2 regions of the Aliivibrio sp. A6 genome follow, and region 1 is predicted to be linked to the other one. Evidence: predicted binding sites of a transcription regulator. Region 1 holds the regulator's gene; the other holds the start of a gene.
The links. Region 1 encodes PurR, which represses purine synthesis genes. Its sites were predicted from a motif close to TNANGNAAACGTTTNCNTNA; they were not measured.

Region 1 (8,147 bases):
GTCATTAGCTGATGCACCATCAAAAACGATTTCTGAGCAAACTTTTGAGGCAGCAGAAAAATCCTCTCCATTTGATTATTCTTTAGAGTTTGATACAGCAGATATTCAAGCAAACCATAGCTACTCTGTACGCGCAACAATCAAAGTGGATGGTAAATTACGTTTCACAACAGATACTAACTACGCCGTTATTACTGATGAAGCAAAAACTATGCAACAAGACCTAATGCTAAAAGGCGTTCGTCAATAATTTTGAAAAGTAGTATATAAAATTAAGTAGTTGTGTTTTAAGGCATAACTACTTGTTTAAAGTTTGAAACACTTCCATTATCCTTTATTAATATATTTTCTTCTTCAAGTAATTGCTTCTGTCTTTCAAATCTCCCACCTTGTAATGATATCTTCCCTTGAGCATTAACAACTCGATACCATGGTAATTGCGTCTCTTTTGGCAGTTGTGATAATACTTTTCCTACGTGTCTAGAATGATTAGGAAAGCCTGCCAATGTTGCAAGTTGTCCATAAGTAATCACTCGGCCCTTTGGCACATAATATAGATTTGTATAAATATTTTGAGCAAATTCGTCCATTGAAATGAATACCTTAATGCGTGCCAATTCAGATAAGTATTATCTTAGAAAAGTGAGGTGAGTCAGTGATAAAGCTAATTATTACCGCTAAACTGAAATAGTAACAAAGTAAACCGCTTGATACCAAGGAGGGAGAAGATGGTTTTGACTGTATTATCAATTATATTAAGTATTCTACTTGTTGTTGTTGGCGTATTGGCTTTTGGGATTAGCGGAGGTGAACTTCCTTTGTTGGCTCTGGCTATTCCAATGCTGTGGTTAATTCCTCTAGGGGGCGTGGCTACTTGGGTGTTAGTGAGTGGTATTTCGCTATTTGGTTGGACATTAAGTGAGCAGCCTTTATCGTTATCTATCTCTGTTTGGACTCTATTTCCATTGTTGATGGTGGTCTTTTCACGACGAAAAAGTATCCATTTAATCGCTTTTATTATTGCAGTAGTGGTGGCGATGGAAGCTGGAATAATGGCGTTGCAGTATGAAGGCAAATTAGAAGGGGCTGCGTCTTTAACATTGATTCAGATTATCAGTGTTATTTTAGTTTGGGTAGCGGCGAGAAGTTGGAAACCAGTGAATCGAAATGCGTGGTGGCCTCTGGTTTTGGTCGTTCCATTATGGATAGGTGGCTTGCAACATGCGGCATTGGTAGCTCTGTCTATTACTGGTCTTATTGTTTGTTTACAGAGTGTTGGTAGCTCAAAGTATCGTGATTGGCTTACTATGCTGTCATGGCTTTTACCGGTTATAGCATTTGCCACCTTAATTATTTCACCCAAGTTCGAGGTACCTACCTCTGTGATGGTCTCGTGGTTGATGATTTTAATGATTGGTTGGATAACTGATTTTATGATGCAGGTAGATGATGAACCAACAGATTAGGTTCACCATCTATTTAGAAGTAATACCATTCTGGATAAATAGTTGATCAGATAATTGCGTAGGAAAAATCGATTAGAGCAAGGCATAAATTACAGTAACTAGTGGTTCTAATTACAAAATTTATAACGCAGATATAATCGATTTTAACAAGCAAGAATGATCAAATACTTATGTAGATTGGTATAAAATTGGTAATAACAGCGAGTTAATCTATAGTTGCTTTCTTAATTCATCTCTGGTCGCTGATGGAATAACAGACCAGTGAGTGCCTTTTATAGCACCTTCAAGAGACCAAAGTAATTCATCGCTCACACTGCTAGAGTGCGTTTGTTGAATGGCTTTGTATGCGTTAACTGACCCTGTATCACGAAGTTCTTCAACAGTATTAATACCTGCCTTTTTAAGCATTCGTTCTGTTGCTAATCGTAAATTTGGTAGGTCTTTAATTCGAGATGGACCTTCTGATTTCTGTTTTTCTTTATCTTTTTTAGCGACATCTAGAGCGATAACCGCTTGTAATAAGATTGAATCAGGTTCTTCCCAACATTCTGCTGAAATTGCAAAATATTTGGTCACGACAGGAAAACCACGTTTTTTATAAACGTATGGTTCAAATCCTTGCTCTTTAAATAAGTTGATAGTGTCATCACTTGCTCTTAAATGCAGCTTATCTTGAACGACAAGTGCGAACATAGTGCTGTCGATAAATATACCGAAACCACCAAACATAGAACGTGAAGTGATCTTTCCTAGAGAGGAGAGGAGACGGAGTGATTCTTTTAGTACTGGTTTATCCATTGCAATAATTCTCGGTTAGTAAGTCTATGTCACTAAACAACTGAGCCCGAGGAAATAGTAGCAAGTTCAAAATATAGAATTGTTATTTTAAAGTAAAAATTAACAATGCATAAAAGAATACTTGCCATCGGCAACCCCGCTACCCTATATAAAACTTAGGCCGGAAGCTTTGCGTCCTGCACTTTCGCACAGTTTGCCCTGTTCGTGACTTTGGATGATGATATAGCAATCAATAAGTCAAGAGACCAAAAAAAATCAAAAAATGTGATCTTGCTCCATAAAATTAACGTCATTTTTGTTAAGTTGGTTCAACTTTTCCTTGAGAATGACGTTGATTGTTCTTGTTTTGTAAATTTAAACTTTATTATTTAGTCTTATCAAAAACACTATTTCGAGATACTACTTCAGGCTGCATTTCAAAAATACGACGCTCGTGATGTTTATCTTTTATACGCTCTAATAAAATTTCAACCGCGGTTTTTCCGACTCTTCGCTTAGGTTGATGAATTGTAGTGAGTGGTGGAGAGAAATAAGCAGATAACTCAATATTATCATATCCAATCACTGAGATATCTTCAGGTACACGTAAACCAGACTGTTTAATTCGACTAATCGCGGCTAATGCCATAATGTCATTGAAACAGAATATAGCCGTTGGCTGTTTGTCCATTGCGATTAGTTTATCTATCGCTTTAGCTGCAGAAGCACATTCAAAATCACCTTCTAAAATCCAATTTGGATTAAAGGCTAATCCTGCCTCTTCATGCGCACGTTTAAAACCATGGATTCGCTCATTACACGTTGCCTTATCTGCTTGACCAGTAATGCATGCGATTTCAGTATGACCTTTTTCAATCAAATGTTTAGTCGCTAAGTAACCACCTTTTTCTGAATTATCAATGATTTTATCTGTGTGTGGGCTGTCTGGGCCCCAGTCCATGATAACCATAGGTAGTTCAGTGTTTTTCTCAAGAAGAGCAAGAAGTTGCTCATTTAGATCAGAACACATAACAAGTAAGCCATCTACTCGTTTCTCTGCCAGCATACGGATGTAATGTTTTTGCTTTTCTAGATCACCTTCGGTATTACACATAAACAATGTGTAGCCTTGCTTGTAACAGTAATTTTCAACACCGTGCATTACTTCTGCAAAAAAAGGATTGAATGATTGCGTTACTAGCATACCGATAGTTCGTGTTGTGTTGCATTTTAAACTACGAGCTACGGCACTTGGTGCGTAATTTAATTCGTCGACAGCTTCCCACACGCGTTTTTGTGTTGCTTCAGCAACGAAGCGAGTTTTATTTATTACGTGAGATACGGTTGTTGTTGATACCGCTGCTAATTTTGCAACGTCTTTAATTGTAGCCATATTTAAGCCTTAACATAGTTAAATAAGGGGCTATTTATGTTCCAACAAAATAGGTGTTGCTCTTTTAAAGAACTGATGGAAGATAAATAGGCCCTGATAAATGAAAAAAACCGCTAAAAATGCGGCTTTTATTTAATGTTTTAATTTTATCGTTTGCGTACACATACTATAGGTAAAGTATAGTGCAAACAATTATTGATTTCATAAATTCTAGTTGTAATCTGATTTATATCACGTACTTGTTAATTTATATCATCAAAATGAGTGACTCAATTACTCACCAGTAAGGAATGCAGCATCTAACTGTAAGAACGTCACTAAGAAATGTGTAACCGCTGCGTAGAAGCCGAACTCATCTCGCTCTTGGCAGATTTGGCTAAAGCGTGGTGTCCATGATAAGAGTTGCTCATTAATGAAGTTTAACTGAGCGGCCATGTAAGCTTCAAATTCTTCTTCAGAAGCTTGTTGGTTTGTCATTACGATTAAATTACCAAGAAAATCAAGTTCAATGGCAATGTGATCGGCAGGCTCATTAAATTCAGCTTTTTGTGCGATGTTATATTTCTCTAATAGTGCACGCATTTCTTGTGCTGGTTTTGCATTCAAAAGACCTGATTTATCAAGGTATAGTGATGCATAAGGTAGGGCACTGCTTTTATCTGAACCTAAAAAAGCTTGGCAAAAGTCGGCAGAAAGTTCAAGTTGTGCGTCTTCACGTTTTTGTAATTGATTTAACTTTTCAATTAGAGCACTCACTGAGCTAGATAATTCTGCGGTTTCAGCTAAGTTTGATAAAAATGTACGAACTTCAAAGCTATTGTATTCTTCTAATTGTTCTGCGGTTAATTCGCTTGTTAATAAACTTGATAACCACCAGTAAATTTCAGCGCGTTGTTCGTTAAATGCAGTCAATTCGTTCATGTATTCGTCACTCCAAAAAATTTATATGGGAATTGTACTGGATAAGTGTGAAAAGGAATAGCACCTATCATTAACAGCGTGTATAAATATATATGTAAAGATTAAAGCCGAATTTTGGTTAAGATTTGTTTTGAATCAAACAAATCACAGATATATCAATTGAAAATTGGCATTATTACAAAATATGAATAGAATAAGATAAGAACCATCCAAATAACCATAAAAAGAGAAAATTATGAGCTATCACATTTTAGTTGTTGAAGACGAAGTGGTAACTCGCTCTAAACTTGTAGGCTATTTTGAAGCCGAGGGATATCAAGTGAGCGAGGCTGAAACAGGTGCAGAAATGCGAACTATTTTGGCTGAACAAAAAGTTGATTTAATTATGCTTGATATAAACCTACCAGGAGAGGATGGTTTATTGTTGGCACGCGAACTGCGTAGCCAATCTAATATTGGTATTATTCTTGTTACAGGACGAACTGATAGTATTGATCGAATTGTAGGCTTGGAAATGGGTGCTGATGATTACGTCACAAAACCTGTTGAGCTACGTGAACTTTTAGTCCGAGTTAAAAACTTATTTTGGCGTATGTCATTAGCTAATGAACCGGCAGAGTTAGATGAATCAAATGTAGTTCGTTTTGGCGAGTGGACATTTGATATTCAACGTCGAGCATTATCAAATAATGGTGAGCCAGTAAAATTAACAAAAGCAGAATATGAGTTGTTAGTTGCGCTGTCGTCATATCCTAATACCGTTCTATCACGTGAGCGTATTTTGAATATGATAAGTCATCGAGTAGATGCGCCAAATGACAGAACAATTGATGTATTGATCCGTAGAATGCGTGCAAAAATGGAAATGGACCCTAAAAATCCACAAATTTTTGTTACTGTTCATGGCGAAGGCTATATGTTTGCAGGAGATTAACCTCTCCTAAGTTATTTTTATTTTATCAAAAGCCACTCAGAATTTGAGTGGCTTTTTTATTGCCTATTTAGTTGTCAATGTAATTAGTGACTCATCTATAAGAAAAGCTGATTAAAAATGTTTTTTATAATAAAATAAGCCTAGAGTGCTTGCGCTTGTCTATTCAAACATAATTATTAATAGGTTTAGGATGAAACAATATTTCAAAGTGGCAGTGATTGCCTCAGCATTAGTTGGTGTGGTGGGTTGTCAAAGTACTGGTGGGGAAACCTCAGCAGTCTCGGTTGAACAGAATAGAAATACGCCATCAATAGCAACATTTGATGCACTTCAGAAGCAATATTCACTGGATAAAACGACGTTTGATTCTGTCTCTGAGTTCCAAATTTATTCAGAGTCTACTTATGCCTCTATGATGGATGAATGGCTAGAAGCGAAAGAGATTTTCTTAGAAATCGAAAAAGAGCCAGGTTTAATTAATGAAGAGTACTCAATGTTCTCTTCAGGTTCTTATGCGGCTAAATATATGTCATTAGTAACCAATGCGGATGCACAATTTAATAAACTAAAAAGCTACAAAGAAAATGCAGATATCGTGCTGTCTGATGCAATCGCTCAGATGACTTATATCAATTCAATTGATGTGCAACGCTATTACCCTCAGGAGTTTGCTAACCTAAATAAACAATACAAAGCTTTATTTGTTACGGTTATCGAAGATGATATTGCTGAAGCACAAACAGAACAGGCTTCTTTCCTGACTAAAGCTAAAGTGACGGAAATCAAAACGACACTGAAAATTCATGTTGAGCCATTAGAAAAAGAGTTTTCAATATTATCAAGTAAAGGTTTTAAAGCCATTGCACCCATTAGCTATGGGCAAACAAAAGCAGAATTAGACAAAACAAAAAAAGCGGTTCAAGCGAACAATCGTGATCAGGCACTGATTGCTGATGTAGTTGCTAAAACACGTTTTCAGATTGATCATTTAAAAAATATGGCAGCTGAAGTTAAGTTATTGAAAGCAGTTAAAAATGGCCAATTTGAGCAAACCGTTTTAGAGTTTGAGAATAAATTACTTTCTGTATCTCAAGCGATTAACGGTGATGATTACCGTGATCAACCATTGAGAATTCAAACCGAATCCATTCTGGCTGATGTGCAACAAATGCATGAAAAAAATAATACTGCTGATCTGGAAGCAAAAATTAAAGATCTAAATGTTCAAATTAAGACTTTAGAAGTTACCGTTGAGAAGCAAACTAATGACCGTGCTGATGTTCAAAAGCAAGTGCTTGTATTAACTCAACAATTAGAGCGAGATGATAATCTAATTAACAACTTAAATTCAGTTATTGCCTCTTATAAAGAAAAGGAAGTAGCGGAAAAAGCAGCAGAAGAATCATTATCTTCTTCTGAAGAGCCGACCACAGTAGAAGATACGGCAGCGATTGCTGAACCAACTAATACTAAAGAGGCTGAAGTTCAAGAGAGTAAAGAAGTGGTAGCTGAAACTGTTGAAGCAGAAGTATCATCAACTGATGCTGTAAATGTTGACGCTGAGTCAATACCAGTTGAGAGTACAACAGTGTCTGCACCAGCAGAAGAAATTAAGGTAGAAACAGAGATCAAATAATATTAACACTTTTGATTTTGTTGATATAAGCACCCAAGGTAATCGCTGAGGGTGCTTTTTTATTGGATATTTATCCGTTTCTGATAAACTGCGCTTGTTCACTTTTTTGAGGTACATCATGACATCACCAGAACCTAAATTAACACGCTTAAATAAATTCATCAGTGATACAGGTTACTGCTCGCGCAGAGAAGCCGATAAGCTTATTGATCAAGAACGTATTACTATTAATGGCAAGGTTCCTGAAATGGGAACAAAAGTTGCTGAAGGTGATGAAGTTTTAGTTGATGGTAAACCACTAAAAGCGAAACAAGAGCGTATCTATATTGCGTTTAATAAACCCGTAGGTATTACTTGTACAACTGAACGTCATGTTGAAGGGAATATTGTTGATTTCATTAACCATGAACAACGTATCTTCCCAATTGGACGTTTGGATAAGCCGTCAGATGGTTTGATCTTTTTAACCAGTGATGGCGATATTGTAAATAAGATCTTGCGTGCGGGTAATGCTCACGAAAAAGAATATGTTGTGCGTGTTGATAAACCGATTACTGAGGAATTCTTACAGAAAATGGCAGCAGGCGTACCTATTTTAGATACGGTTACTTTACCTTGTAAGATTAAACAAGAATCGCGATTTGTATTTCGAATTACGTTAACTCAAGGGTTAAATCGCCAAATTCGTCGTATGTGTGAATACTTAGATTATGAAGTATTTAAACTAAAACGTGTGCGTATTATGAATATTGACCTTGGCAAATTGGCTTCTGGTGAGTGGCGTTATTTAACGGCTTCTGAAATGAACGAGATTAATAGTATGATAGGTGAATCAAGTAAAACGGAAGAAGCCTCTCGTAAAATTAAAGAAGTTGATGGGAAGATTAGAGTCTTGAAAAAAGCAAGTTCAGGTCGTAATCACCACTCAAATAATACGTTTAATGAAAAACGTCGTGAAAAAGCCAAAGAAGAGCGTTTTGGTAAACCTAGCTCAAACCGTAATACTGATCGTAAACCGAA
Region 2 (8,147 bases), on a different contig from region 1:
TAAAATGGCTCTAATTCCAGTTAAAAATATGCCAACAGAAAAAACAGAAGTATTACGTAAACCAGATTGGATGAAGATCAAACTGCCATCAAGCAGTAAACGTATTGATGAGATTAAATCTGCAATGCGTAAAAACAATCTTCATTCTGTTTGTGAAGAAGCGTCTTGCCCTAACTTAGCAGAATGTTTTAACCACGGTACTGCGACCTTTATGATCTTAGGTGCTATTTGTACTCGCCGTTGTCCTTTCTGTGATGTTGCCCATGGTCGCCCTGTGGCTCCTGAAGCTGAAGAACCAAAAAAATTAGCAAAAACAATACAAGATATGAAGTTGAAGTATGTGGTTATTACTTCAGTTGACCGTGATGATTTACGTGATGGTGGTGCACAACACTTTGCAGATTGTAATCGTGAAATCCGTGAGCTAAATCCTGAAATCAGAATTGAAACCTTAGTACCTGATTTCCGTGGTCGTATGGATCGTGCATTAGAAGCAATGATCGATAACCCACCAGATGTTTTCAACCATAACTTAGAAACGGCTCCTCGCCTTTATCGTAAAGTTCGCCCAGGCGCGAACTACCAATGGTCTCTTGATCTATTGAAGAAATTCAAAGAACAACACCCTGAAGTTCCGACAAAATCTGGTGTGATGATGGGATTAGGCGAAACCAAAGAAGAAATCATTGAAGTCTTAAAAGATTTACGAGCTCATGGTGTAACAATGCTGACATTAGGTCAATACTTAGCACCAAGTCGCCACCACTTACCTGTTGAACGCTACGTTCCACCAGCTGAGTTTGATGAGTTAAAAGAAATCGCACTAGAGCTTGGATTTACTCACGCTGCTTGTGGACCTTTTGTTCGATCTTCTTACCATGCTGATCTTCAAGCTAAAGGCGAAGAAGTTAAGTAGAGTTCAGAGTTCAGTTATAAAAAAGGTTGACGTTTTGACGTCAACCTTTTTTGTTTATAGATACTTTAGAGCTATAGCTAAGAGCGGATTAAGTAATCTGCTTTACCAACCCATTTATAGCTTGTTAGCTCTTCTAAGCCCATAGGACCACGTGCGTGAAGCTTCTGAGTTGATACCGCTACTTCTGCACCTAAACCAAACTGAGCGCCATCAGTAAAGCGTGTTGATGCATTTACGTATACCGCAGCAGATCCAGCCGTATTAATAAACTTCTCAGCGGATTCAATGTTGTTAGTTAAGATGGTATCTGAATGGCTCGCGTTATGCTTTTGCATATGTGCTGCTGCTTCATTAACATCAGCAACCACTTTAATGCCTAATGTGTAGCTAAGCCATTCTGTATCAAAATCACCTTCTTGTGCTTCACGTAATGATACGCCTTCAAAATCTTTTAATAATGCGTACGCTTTAGGCTCTGCAACTAACTCAACACGGCCTGCCATGTTATCGGCAAGTAGTGCTAAAAACTGTGGTGCTACCGCCTCATGAACCAATAGCGTATCTAACGCATTACACGCAGATGGACGTTGAGCTTTTGAATTATCAACAACTACTAAGGCTCTTTCTAAATCCGCGCTTTCATCAACAAACGCATGGCTAATACCAAATCCACCGATGATCACAGGAATAGAGCTGTTTTCTTTACACATTTTGTGTAAACCAGCCCCACCACGTGGAATAATCATATCAACATAATCATCCATCGTTAGAAGCTGTGATACTAACTCTCGGTCTGGTTTTTCAATGTATTGAACAGATGCAGCTGGTAACCCTGCTTTTTCTAAAGCAACTTGGATAACCTTAACTAACTCCATATTGGAGAAGAAAGTCTCTTTACCACCACGTAAAATACTGGCATTACCTGTTTTTAAACACAAAGAAGCGATATCAATCGTTACATTTGGGCGTGCTTCATAGATAACACCGATAACCCCAATTGGCACACGACGACGAGATAATGACATCCCATTTTCAAGGACTTTACTGTCAATTTCACTGCCAACAGGATCGTTTAAACTAATAACATTACGTACATCATTAGCAATACCAACTAAACGCTCTTCAGTGAGTAATAGACGATCTTGCATTGCATCTGAAATACCCGCTTCAACAGCAGCTTTAATGTCTTTTGCGTTAGCAACTAATATAGCGTCTTTATTTGCTTCTAGTTCATCTGCAATAATGGCAAGCGCCTTGTTCTTTTGTGCTGTTGGAGCAACAGCCAAGTCAAATGCAGCTTCTTTTGCTGCTTGACCCATAGTTGTTAAATTCACAATATATCCTTTTACTAAATCAGTACTAAATCATCACGATGGATAGCTACAGGGCCATATTCGTAGCCTAATACTGCGTAAATATCCTGACTGTGTTTTCCTAAAATCTTAGTCAAATCATCACTCGAATAACGTGAAATACCACGAGCAATTAATTCGCCTTTTGTATTAACAATTTTGGCTACGCCACCACGAATAAAGTGACCAGAAACCTCAGTAATACCTTTACTTAATAAACTACTGCCTTTTTGCTGAACCGCATTTACCGCGCCATCATCAATAACAATACTGCCTTTTGATGGAGGCCCAGCCAAGATCCAACGTTTACGGCTTTCTAAAGCACACTCTACCGGTAAGAATTTCGTACCTTGAGGCTTAGAGTTCACAACATCGGTAATTACATTTTCTGCACTACCCGCTGCGATAATTACTTCAATGCCTGCTCGACGTGCCACATCAGCCGCTTGTAGCTTAGTTGCCATACCACCAGTACCTAACGTGGTACCACTGCCACCAGCAATCTTGCGTAGTGTTTCATCGATAGTATGAACTTCTTTAATCAGTTCTGCTTTTGGATCTTTACGTGGGTCAGCAGTAAACAAACCTGATTGATCTGTTAATAATAGTAATTTATCTGCACCAGCTAAAATACCCACTAACGCAGAAAGGTTATCGTTATCACCCACTTTAATTTCATTGGTTGCTACTGCGTCGTTTTCGTTAACAATAGGCACAATGTTATTTTTAAGTAGCGCAGTTAGCATATCTCGTGCATTTAAATAACGCTCACGGTCATCTAAATCTGCGCGGGTAAGTAGCATTTGACCGACATCAACACCATAAATACCAAATAAACTCTGCCATGCTTGAATTAAGCAACTTTGACCAACTGCAGCCAGTAGCTGCTTATTGGCCATGGTTTTGGGTAGCTCGGGGTAGTTAAGATGCTCACGGCCAGCGGCAATAGCCCCAGATGTAACAACAATAACCTGATGGCCCGCTTTTTTTAGCTGAACACATTGGCGAACTAACTCAACCATGTGTGCTCTGTCTAATTTTAATGTGCCACCTGTGAGTACACTTGTACCAAGTTTAACGACTATGGTTTGAGATTGTGTATTCAATTCCCTACTACCTATTTTACTTAATAAATGATGTGATTATTACGACGATAATCATCGTAATATAATTGGAATAACTGTAACTACTTTTAGCAAGCAAATCAGAACAGTACAAGCCTAAAATAGCATTTAATAACATTTCACTTTAATAAGATGGATAAAAAGTCAGATTATTGCTTCATCTCTTCTTTTATCCACTCAATCATCTGATTTAGCGCCTCTTCGTAGCCACTATGCAAGGTCTTACTTTTTAATTCAATCCCTTTGCCATACTGGCTAAATAAAGATGCCAACTTGTTATCCGACTTTGGTGAAACAGGATCACCTTGTAATCCAATCGAAAGGATCGATACTGGTGTTTTTCTTCCTCCAGATAAAAAACCTTGATTCTTTAATGACCAAGCCTGCATTTGACTTGTGAGACTGTTGATATCAACAACTTGTTTAACTAAGCGAGAGGCTAATACATCCAAATACATCTTAGGCATTTTTTTCAAAGATGCTGAATCAGATAAAATATGATGAATTGGAGCACCCAATGCGACACAAGCCTTCAATCTGCTTGGTTCTAGAAAAGAAAGGCGTAAGGCTACATTCCCACCAAATCGAAAGCCCATCACCGCAGCATGAAAGCGATCCACCCATGGAATGTTTGGTAAATGGTTAAGCACAGCCTGATGCAAGCAACTCGAATCCTCAGTCAAAGGCCAATGAGAACTATGGCCAATCGATGGCATGTCCAGCGTTAACATTGCGATATTGTTTGGAGCTAGGAAATCACGGTACAAACGCCACATATCCGTTTGTAATGAGTCCATACCACCGCTAACGATAACGACAGGTAAAGGCTTTTCTGTGCTTGGTAAGTGCAAATAACAGGTGATTTTTCGTCCCTGATAAGGAACCAATATTTTCTCTACTCGATGAGACGATTCTTTTGCTGCCATCTCATACGCTTGATTGGCAAGAACCTGAGCCTGAGTTGCAAGATTATCCCCTTTTATATGCGGATATCCGGCAATGCTAAAATAAAGACTGGCTTTAAAGAGTTCCTCAGCGGCTTCATCTCCTTTCAGAACGGCTGCTCTTTTTTGGTGATCCATTCCTGCATGAATCCACTCATAAGCCCAATTACCAGAGTGATAGCCACTGACTGTATCTAACCATTCATCACGAGTTCTATGTTTATCACTATTCGCAATTCGAGCAAGCAGTAATTCTAACTCAATCGGCTCTACACCTTGCCAAATCCATTGAGGTCGACGCAGCTCTCTATACCAACGACGATCATGAATATTAGAAGATATCTGCTCTGCACTGCTTGGAAGATAAGGAACAAGGCCTGAGGTTTCTAAGGCTTGTTTATTATTTTTAAATAATTTAACGGAGAGGTTTTCACTTTCAGGCTGAGTCATATATCAACTACCACTAATACAAAGGTTCATAGCCATTACTATATACTGAAAGAGAAATAAGAAATACGTAGAGTGTAATAAAATCAAATTCAAGGCAAAAAAATGGCCCTATTTAAGGACCATTAATCAATTAACTTGCGATTATTTTTTCGCAATAGGATCAACGTATGTTACCGCCATATCCCATGGTTGTTCAATCCACGTATCTTGTGGGATATCTACAATGTAAGTATCCACTAAGTGAATTCCTGCAGGCTTAGCACATACAGTTACTAGTTTACCTTTAGGATACATTTCACGTAATTTAACCGCTGTATCACCGCTGTCAACAAGATCATCAATGATGATAAAGCCTTCACCGTCACCTTCCATTGCTTTAACCACTGTCATGTCACGCTGATGATCATGGTCATAGCTTGAGATACATACTGTATCAACATAACGGATATTTAACTCACGAGCTAAGATAGCAGCAGGAACTAAACCACCACGGCTCACAGCCAAAATACCTTTCCATTGTTCCGCAGGAAGTAACTGCTCAGCAAGCTGGCGAGTATACATCTGCATGTTGTCCCAAGTGATTACAAATTTGTTAGCCATAATAGACAAAACCTCTAAAAAGCATAGACAACAGACTATGCCGTAAAAATAAATTTCAGCGTGAATAGTGCAGCAAGAACCCAAACACTGATGTGAACATCACGACCTTTACCACTTAGCAATTTAATTGCCGCATAAGAGATAAAGCCTAAAGAAATGCCATCAGCAATAGAGAAGGTTAAAGGCATTAGTAAGCATACCACAACAACAGGGGCTGCTTCAGTAAGATCTCGCCAATCAATACTCACAAGACCTGACATCATTAAAATTGCTACATAAAACAATGCTCCAGCAGTTGCATAAGCTGGAACCATACCTGCTAAAGGTGAGAAAAATAATGCAAGAAGAAATAATACACCAACAACAACAGCAGTTAAGCCAGTACGCCCCCCAGCAGCAACACCAGAAACACTTTCAATATAAGATGTTGTATTTGATGTACCTAATAAAGCACCAACAGAAGTCGCTGTTGAGTCAGCTAATAATGCTTTATTTAAACGAGGGATATTTCCATCTTTATCCATGATGCCCGCTTTCTGAGACACGCCAACTAAAGTCCCTGCTGTATCAAATAAATCAACAAACAAGAAAGCAAAAACAACAGTCAACATGCTCAATTCAAACGCACTAGAAAAGTCTAATTGTAAAAATGTTGGTGCGATACTTGGTGGCATTGACATAATGCCTGCGTATTGAACATCACCGAAAAGTAATGAAAGAGCAGTAACCGCTAAAATAGCGATCATTACAGCAGCTTTATAACCACGATGAACCAATGCAATCGTTAAAAAGAAAGCCAATGCCCCCATTGCAGCAGGAAAACCGTTAATAGCTCCCATTGAAACTAAAGTTGCTGGATTATCAACAACGATACCTGAATTTTTTAATGCAATAAAAGCCAGGAATAAACCAATACCCGCAGAGATGCCCGTTCGTAAAGAAAGAGGGATTGAATTAATAATCAATTCTCTAATTTTAAACAAGCTTAATAATATAAATAGAACACCAGACATAAATACAGCCGCTAATGCAACCTGCCATGTATGCCCCATACCTAAAACAACGGTATAAGTGAAGAAAGCGTTTAGTCCCATTCCTGGAGCTTGCGCAATTGGGAAATTAGCAACAAATCCCATAATAAAACAACCGATTGCAGCAGCAATACAAGTTGCAACAAATACTGCACCTTTATCCATACCGGCATCAGCTAAAATAGCTGGATTAACAAAAATAACATAAGCCATAGTTAGGAAGGTGGTTAACCCTGCAATAATCTCAGTACGAACATTCGTACCGTTTTCTTTCAGTTTAAATAGTTTCTCAAGCATTTGAGTAATCCCTAAAGTTTTTATTGCAATCTAAACGTTTGCGTAATCGATTGGCTGAGGATTATAAAGAGGAATTATAGGAATTTCTAGCGATAGTTACCCTTTTACTATGTAAATAGTAAATAAAGTGAATGCCTTGATCTAATAATTAATTTTTTTTATTTAAAGTCAGTATCTTAAAATAGAGATGAGGGTTTTTAAGGGGTTTAAGCAGAAAATTTAGATAAAAAAAACGCCACCCAAATGATTTGGCTGGCGGAGAATTAAGTCACCCTTAATGGGGTTAATTGAATTCCAATTATAGGGGTATTACTTTACTGTATAAAACCGAAGTTTTATTAGTAACCAAAGCAAGCTGGGTATACGAATTGACTTGTATAAACAGAGCGTTGATTCCAGAAACTTGAAGAACTTAAACAAAACATAACATCACCTTATCAATTGATAGTTTTTAACATTAAAATTGATCTCGGTTCCTTGGAGGCGATAAATCGGACTCATCCTTTGAGCATTTCTTTCTTGCTGTAACAGCAGATGAGTCAACTATACCACCATGAAATTTAATTACAACAAAAACATGACGTAGTTCACACTTATCAAATTAATCCTCTCTTTAGCATCGAACGTTATGTAATTTTATTACTTTAATTTTTGCTATTAAAAAAACACTCTATTTCTCGTACTTTCTTCATGACTTCTGATAATGTATTTGCAATATCAAACAGAGTAATTAGCTAAATTCATAGGTATACTTGTTTTAATTAACAACCAATAACTCAAATGAATAGAGCATTTCTAAATAAATAATGCTTTCAAAAGGAGATCCTTGTGTCTGAGATCAGTCAACTAACCCCTCAACCACTTTGGCAGTTTTTCGATAAAATTTGTTCTATCCCTCACCCTTCTAAGCATGAAGAAGCGCTCGCTCAATACATTATTGATTGGGCAACAGGTGAAGGTTTAGATGTACGTCGTGATCCTACGGGTAATGTATTTATCAAAAAACCAGCGACCGCGGGTATGGAAGATCGTAAAGGGGTTGTACTTCAAGCGCATATCGACATGGTTCCACAGAAGAATGAAGATACCGACCATGACTTTACAAAAGATCCGATTCAACCTTACATTGATGGTGAGTGGGTAACCGCTAAAGGAACTACTCTTGGTGCTGATAATGGTATGGGTATGGCTTCTTGCTTGGCTGTGCTTGCTTCAAAAGAGCTTAAACATGGTCCATTAGAAGTCTTACTTACTATTGATGAAGAAGCGGGAATGACTGGCGCTTTCGGTCTAGCAGCTGGTTGGTTAGAAGGCGATATCCTTTTAAATACCGACTCAGAGCAAGAAGGCGAGATCTACATGGGCTGTGCTGGCGGCGCTGATGGTTCAATCAAATTGAATATCGAGCGTGAAGCATTACCTAGTGGTTATGT

Region 2: the regulator PurR is predicted to act here: its motif matches at 6,741-6,760, upstream of PVK70_RS14530 (NCS2 family permease).

The regions. Positions count from the first base shown of each region.
Region 1 covers NZ_JARACR010000036.1:13,870-22,016, reverse strand. The annotation lists gene PVK70_RS16480 (YbaY family lipoprotein) at 1-250, shown strand, start outside; gene PVK70_RS16475 (MGMT family protein) at 288-590, opposite strand; gene PVK70_RS16470 (hypothetical protein) at 729-1,466, shown strand; gene PVK70_RS16465 (TfoX/Sxy family DNA transformation protein) at 1,677-2,264, opposite strand; cyclic di-GMP riboswitch class I at 2,391-2,472, opposite strand; gene purR (HTH-type transcriptional repressor PurR) at 2,629-3,636, opposite strand; gene torD (molecular chaperone TorD) at 3,910-4,557, opposite strand; gene torR (two-component system response regulator TorR) at 4,793-5,491, shown strand; gene PVK70_RS16445 (hypothetical protein) at 5,682-7,127, shown strand; gene rluF (23S rRNA pseudouridine(2604) synthase RluF) at 7,246-8,147, shown strand, end outside.
Region 2 covers NZ_JARACR010000026.1:27,003-35,149, reverse strand. The annotation lists gene lipA (lipoyl synthase) at 1-916, shown strand, start outside; gene PVK70_RS14550 (glutamate-5-semialdehyde dehydrogenase) at 994-2,250, opposite strand; gene proB (glutamate 5-kinase) at 2,265-3,374, opposite strand; gene frsA (esterase FrsA) at 3,542-4,786, opposite strand; gene gpt (xanthine phosphoribosyltransferase) at 4,928-5,386, opposite strand; gene PVK70_RS14530 (NCS2 family permease) at 5,422-6,714, opposite strand; gene PVK70_RS14525 (aminoacyl-histidine dipeptidase) at 7,543-8,147, shown strand, end outside.